Regions from separate parts of the Mycobacterium terrae genome, predicted to be linked through region 2. Evidence: riboswitches for the same ligand, from Rfam matches in the RefSeq annotation. Region 2 holds a riboswitch; the other holds the start of a gene.
The links. Region 2 has a riboswitch for cobalamin ahead of G6N23_RS04365 (PPE family protein). Riboswitches for the same ligand answer to the same signal wherever they lie in the genome.

Region 1: linked by a shared signal. The riboswitch ahead of metE (5-methyltetrahydropteroyltriglutamate--homocysteine S-methyltransferase) and the one ahead of G6N23_RS04365 (PPE family protein) in region 2 are both predicted to bind cobalamin.

What each region holds. Positions count from the first base shown of each region.
Region 1 covers NZ_AP022564.1:3,129,402-3,132,804, forward strand. Annotated here, with positions in the region: gene G6N23_RS14810 (thiolase family protein) at 1-524, opposite strand, end outside; gene G6N23_RS14815 (hypothetical protein) at 618-788, opposite strand; gene G6N23_RS14820 (SDR family oxidoreductase) at 883-1,545, shown strand; cobalamin riboswitch at 1,609-1,809, shown strand; gene metE (5-methyltetrahydropteroyltriglutamate--homocysteine S-methyltransferase) at 1,927-3,403, shown strand, end outside.
Region 2 covers NZ_AP022564.1:901,900-905,302, forward strand. Annotated here, with positions in the region: gene G6N23_RS04360 (PPE domain-containing protein) at 27-1,616, shown strand; cobalamin riboswitch at 1,611-1,794, shown strand; gene G6N23_RS04365 (PPE family protein) at 1,828-3,403, shown strand, end outside.

The DNA.
Region 1 (3,403 bases), 2.2 Mb from region 2:
TGCGATGCCAGGGCGAACTCGTCCAGCGCGGTGCGGTCCAGGCCCCACTTCTCGGCCATCATCTCCGCGCCGGTCCCCTGGTTGGGGGTCTGGGTGTAGCGGGCGCGGAACGCCTCGGGGTAGGGGTGTCCGCCGTTGGCCAGTGACGCGCCCATCGGGGTGCGCGACATCGACTCGACGCCCCCGGCGACCACGACGTCGTAGTGCCCGGCGACCACACCGGCGGCGGCGAAGTGCACCGACTGCTGGCTGGAGCCGCACTGGCGGTCAACCGTCACCCCGGGCACCGACTCGGGCCAGCCCGCGGTCAGCAGCGCGGTCCGGCCGATGTCCAGGGCCTGCTCACCGGCCTGCATGACACAGCCCCAGATCACGTCGTCGACCAGGGCCGGGTCCACCCCGGCGCGGCCGACCAGCCCGTTGAGTACCTGGGCGGACAGTTCGGCCGGGTGCACCCCGGACAGTCCGCCGTTGCGCTTGCCGATCGGCGAACGCACCGCTTCTACGATTACTGCTTCGGCCATGGCTGCTCTCCTTCATCAACGAGGGTCCCTTGATGACGATTGTCAACCAACCCACTGATGGCACCCGCGGGCGGGGTCTCCGGCGGCCCCTGGTCAGCCGACCGGATCGAACTCCAGGTGCAGATCCTGCAGGCCCCGCATGATGAACGTCGGCTCGACGTTGTAGCGGCGCGCCTCGCGCGGGCCGTGTCTGACGGCGCAGATCCTGATATCGGCCATCCGGTCGCTGGCTCGCGCCGAGGGCAGGATCTCGCTGAACCGCATCCTGGACGCCGGGCTGCTCGGGCTTGCTGGCGCAAGGGGACCCGCAGCCGGCGCCGATCACCCTCGGTGGCCGGCAGCGGGTAGCGTCGAATCCATGGCGCGCATAGTGATCGTCGGCGGTCACGGCCAGGTCGCCCTGCTGCTCAGTCCCCTTCTCGCCGAGCGCGGCGACCAGGTGACATCGATATTCCGCAACCCCGATCACAGCGAAGAGGTGGCGGTGACCGGGGCGATCCCGGTGGTTGCCGACATCGAGCAACTCGACACCGCCGCGCTGGCCGAACTGGTGGCCGGCCATGACGCGGTGGTGTTCTCCGCCGGCGCCGGTGGCGGCAACCCGGCGCGCACCTACGCGGTGGACCGCGATGCGGCGATCCGGGTGATCGATGCCGCGCGCCAGGCCGGGGTGCGCCGGTTCGTGATGGTTTCCTACTTCGGCGCCGGCCCCGGACACGGTGTGCCCGAAGGCGACCCGTTCTTTCCCTACGCCCAGGCCAAGGCTGCCGCCGACGCCTACCTGCGGGCCACCGACCTGGACTGGACGGTGCTGGGGCCGAGCCGGCTCACCGTGGAGCAGGCCACCGGCCGTATCGAGACGGGCGCTGCGGCGGAGAAGTCTGCCGGAAAGGGAACGGTGTCGCGGGGCAACGTCGCACAGGTGATCGCGGCCTGCCTCACCGACGACGCGACGATTCGCCGCACCATCGATTTCAACGACGGCCAGACGCTCATCCCGGAAGCACTTCACACCGCCTGACCAGGTAGTCTTGGTGCTGCAGCTGGTTTGCCAATACCGCCGCATGGTGGTGTGGGCGTCGAGCGTGACGCGGGTTTGGCTAGTTTTCCGCGGAGCGCGAGAGGGAACCCGGTGAGAATCCGGGACTGTCCCGCAGCGGTATGCAGGAACGACCGCCGTCAATGGCACTGGTCATGAGTGTGTGACTGGGAAGCGACGGCCATTAGGAGCACCTTCCGGTGCGTGCCTGCGAGTCCGAAGACCTGCCAGCTGTGCTGGGTGCGCCGCGCCCAGCGGATCATCGCCTCGCGGAATGGGCGTCTGGTTTTGAGGGTTGTAGTGCGTTGAACGCACGGGACCGGATCGACTGGGCGGCCGCCGGCGGTGACCCACCCTCGCCGATTGAAGGATCAAATCGTGACCGCTCAACCCTTTACCGCCACCGTTCTCGGTTCCCCACGGATCGGTCCGCGCCGCGAACTCAAGCGCGCCACCGAAAGTTACTGGGCCGGCCGGATCGACCAAGACCAGCTGCAGAATGTCGCGGCCGGCCTGCGCCGCGACACCTGGGCGCAGTTGGCCGACGCCGGTCTGGACTCGATACCGGTGAACACGTTCTCCTACTACGACCAGATGCTGGACACCGCAGTACTGCTCGGTGCGCTCCCAAAGCGGGTGGCCGGTGTCACCGACGAACTGGATCGCTACTTCGCCGCGGCCCGGGGCAACGCCGACATCGCCCCACTGGAGATGACGAAGTGGTTCGACACCAACTACCACTACATCGTTCCCGAGATCGGCCCGGACACCACGTTCACGCTGAACCCGGCCAAGGTGCTCTCCGAGCTGGCCGAGGCCAAGCAGCAGGGTGTCAACGCTCGCCCAGTGCTCATCGGCCCGATCACGTTCCTACTGTTGAGCAAGGCCGTCGACGGTGGACCGGCTCCGATCTTCCGGCTCGACGAGTTGACCGACATCTACGCCGAACTGCTGGGCACGCTGGCCGAGGCCGGTGCCGAGTGGGTCCAGATCGACGAACCGGTGCTGGTGACCGACATCGCCGCCGACGCGCCCGCGCTGGCCGAGCAGGTCTACACCCGCCTCGGCGGGCTGAGCAACCGGCCGTCGATCTTCGTGGCGACCTACTTCGGCGACCCGGGCGCGGCGCTGCCGGCCCTGGCCCGCACCCCGGTGGAGGCCATCGGCGTCGATCTGGTCTACGGCCCGAATACCAAGATCGCCTCAGTGCCGGAGCTGGCCTCCAAGACCCTGGTCGCCGGTGTCGTCGACGGGCGCAACATCTGGCGCACCGACCTGCAGGCCGCGCTGGCCAAGCTGGCGTCGTTGCTCGGAAGTGCGGCGGCTATCGCAGTATCCACCTCCTGCTCGACACTGCACGTGCCCTATTCGCTGGAGCCCGAGACCGGCCTGGACGACGCGTTGCGCAGCTGGTTGGCGTTCGGTGCAGAGAAGGTGGCCGAGGTGGCCACCCTGGCCCGCGCCCTGCGTGAGGGCCGCGAAGCGGTGGCCGATGAGATCGCCGCGTCCAACGCCGCGGTCGCCTCGCGCAAGTCCGACTCGCGGCTGAACAACGCCGACGTCCGCGGCCGGATCGCCACGATCGCCGCATCCGGTGCGCAGCGGGGCAGTGCCGAGGCCCGCCGGGCGGCCCAGGCGGAGCGGTTGCATCTGCCGCCGCTGCCGACCACCACCATCGGGTCGTTCCCGCAGACGGTCGACATCCGCAAGGCCCGGGCGGCGCTGGTCGCCGGCGAGATCGACGAGGCGGAGTACACCCGGCGGATGAAGGCCGAGATCGCCGACGTCATCACGCTGCAGGAGCAGCTCGGCCTCGATGTGTTGGTACACGGCGAGCCGG
Region 2 (3,403 bases):
GGAGTACCCCGAGAGAGCTGGCGAACGTGACCGCGCCGATCTGGATCGCGTCTCCTCCTGAAGTTCATTCGACCTTGCTGTCGGCCGGGCCCGGCCCCGGCCCGCTGTTGGCGTCGGCGGCGGCGTGGAGCTCGCTGAGCACCGAGTACGCCGAGGTCGCCGACGAACTGGCGGCGCTGCTGGGCGCGGTGCAGGCCGGCGCGTGGCAGGGACCCAGCGCCGAGGCGTACGTGGCGGCCAACACGCCGTATCTGGCCTGGCTGGTCCAGGCCGGTGCCATCAGTGCCACGATGGCCGCGCAGCAGCAGACCGCAGCCGCGGCGTACAGCACCGCGTTGGCGGCGATGCCGACGCTGGCCGAGTTGGCGGCCAACCACGCCACCCACGTGGTGCTGGTGGGCACCAACTTCTTCGGCGTCAACACCATCCCGATCGCGCTGAACGAGGCCGACTACGGCCGGATGTGGATCCAGGCCGCCACCGTGATGACCACTTATCAAGCCGTCGCCGGGTCGGCGGTGGCCTCGAGTCCGCAAACGGCCGCGGCGCCGCAGATCGCCAAGGCGGAATCGGCCGATGCCAGCCAACCGCAGCTGCCGCCGGATCGGCAGAACGACATCATGGAGTGGCTGCAGAACAGCGGCTACACCGACTTCTACAACAACGTGCTGCAGCCGATGATCAACGAGCTGGCGGCCAATCCCTACTTTCAGTCGATCTTCGCCGGCTTCGACCCCTGGCTGCCCGTGCTGGGCAACCCGCTGAGTTTCTTCAGCCCGTACAACATCGCGTTCGCGCTGGGCTACCCGATGGACTTCGGATCGTTCGCCGCCTACCTGTCGCAGACGTTCGCGTTCATCGCGGCAGACCTCACCGCGGCGTTCGCCACCGGTAACCCGGGCACCATCGCCTCCACGCTGTTGTTCACCGCCGTGGAGGCGATCGGCACCATCATCACCGACGTGATCGCCCTGCTCAAGACGCTGTTGGAGCAGGCCATCGTGCTGATCCCGGTGATGCTGCCGATGCTGACCGCCGCCCTGGCGCCGCTGGCCGCGGCGCCGCTGGCCGGGCTGGCGGGGCTGTCCGGTCTGGCCGCCCTGCACGCCGTCCCGGTTCCGCTGGCCCCGGTGCCGCCGCCGTTCGCCGGCCTGACCGTGGCGCCCACCCCACCGGTCCCGGCTCCCGCCCCCGCGCCCGCTCCGGCACCTGCACCGGCTCCCGCCCCGGCGCCGGCTGCTCCCGGGGCACCCCCGCCGCCGCCCGCCCCGCCGCTGTCGCCGGGGGACGCACTGTCCGCCATGTACCTGGTCGCCGGCCTGGGTCAGCAGGCCCGCCGGGCGGCGGGCACCAGCGCGCGCCGCCGCAAGGCGCCCGAACCCGACGCCGCCGAGGTTCCCGCGCCGGCGGACACAACCGGAGAGCAGGCCAAGGCCCGTCGGCGCCGGCGCGCGAAGACCGACATGATCGGCCGCGGCTACGAATACATGGACCTGGAGGATCCGGTCATGCCCAGCGGACTCACCGCGTTGGCCGGGGACGCGTTCGGCGGCGGAACCACCGCGCCGATGACGCCGGGCTCCTGGACCCGGGCGCGGCGCGAGCAGATGCCTTGACGCGTGCGATAATGCGCCGGTAAGGCAACGACGGTGCAGGAAGCCGGTGTAAATCCGGCACGGTCCCGCCACTGTGATCGGGGAGCGACCCTCAACAGCCACGGCTCTTTGCGGAGTTGGAAGGCGAGGCGAGCGATGATCCGAGAGTCAGGACACTCACGTCGTCGCATCCTGCTACCCGGGGCGGTGTACCCCGAGAGAGCTGGTCGACGTGACCGCGCCTATCTGGATGGCGTCTCCGCCAGAAGTACATTCAACGTTATTGTCGGCAGGTCCCGGTGCCGGCCCGCTGCTGGCCTCGGCCGCGGCGTGGGTCGCGCTGGCCGCCGAGTACAACGCCACCGCCGATGAGCTGACCGCCCTGCTGGGCGCGGTGCAGTCCGGGGCGTGGCAGGGCCCGTCCGCGGAGGCGTTCGTAGGCGCCAACGCGCCGTACCTGGCGTGGTTGGTGCGCGCCGGCGCTGCTGCGACCGCGACGGCCGCCCAGCAGCAGACCGCGGCCGCCGGCTACACCAGCGCGCTGGCGGCGATGCCGACGATGGCCGAACTGGTGGCCAACCATGTCACTCACGCGGTACTGGTGGGCACGAATTTCTTTGGTGTCAACACGATTCCGATCGCGCTCAATGAGGCCGACTATGCCCGGATGTGGGCGCAGGCCGCCACCGTGATGACCGGCTACCAGGCGACCGCGGCCACCGCGGTCGCGTCGGCCCCACAGCCGGAGCGGGCGCCCACCGTGCTCAAGACTCCCGGCACCGCCGATGCGACACCGCCCCAGCCGCCGCAGTGGTTCATCGACTTCGCGAAATGGCTCGAAGGACTCGTCCCGCATCCGCCCTACCCCGACAGCAGTCAGTACCCGCTGTATGCGCAGCTGACCGAGTTCTTCAAGCAGATCGGCTTCACTGGCATCTCCGACCCGCTGGCCGAGTGGTTCGCCGGGCTCAACGGGTCGGGGGCACTGCCGCCACCCGGGGTGCCCGGATCGTGGCTGGCCTGGACCGGCAACCCGCTGAGCTACCTCAACCCCGGCAACCTCGCCTATATCTTCTCGGTGCCGCTGGACCCGGGGTCGTATTTCGCGTTCACCAGCATCGTGATCGTCGACGACCTGCTGGCGATCATGTACACCGCCTTGTTCAATCCCCAGGGCCTCGGCCTGGTCATACCGATGGCGATGGTCGAGATCGTCGGGGCGACGATCGGCAACACCATTCAGGCGCTCAACTACCTGATCACCCAGACCGCGCTGATACCGGCGCTGCTGCCGACGCTGGCCGCCACGACCGTCCTGGCCCCGGCGGGAGTGCTCGGCGGCCTGGGGATCGGGGCGGTGGCCCACCACCTGGCTGCCGCGGTCCCACCGCCCCCGGCCCCGCCGCCCTCACCCGCGCTGGCGATGGCCCAGCCGCCGGCGCCCGCACCGGCTCCGGCGTCCGCTCCGGCTCCGGCTCCGGCGCCCGCACCCGCCCCGGCCCCGGCTGCGGCCGCCGCCCCGCCGCCCGACGCCTCGCCGCCGACCCCGGCGGGCCCGCCATCGGTGACCATGCCGGCCTACATGTACATGGTCGGCGGCCTGGACATGGGCGCGCGCCGGGCCTCGGGGACCAGCGCCCGCAAGAAGTTGGCGCCGAAACCGGACAGTGCCGACGTTCCGGCGGCCGAGGCCGCGGAGCAGGCGGCACCGCTGCGGCGGCGCCGGCGCAAGGCGAAGGCCGGTATGTTGGGGCGCGGCCATGAGTACATGGATCTTGAGCCCGAGCCGGCTATGGCGAGTGCTTCAC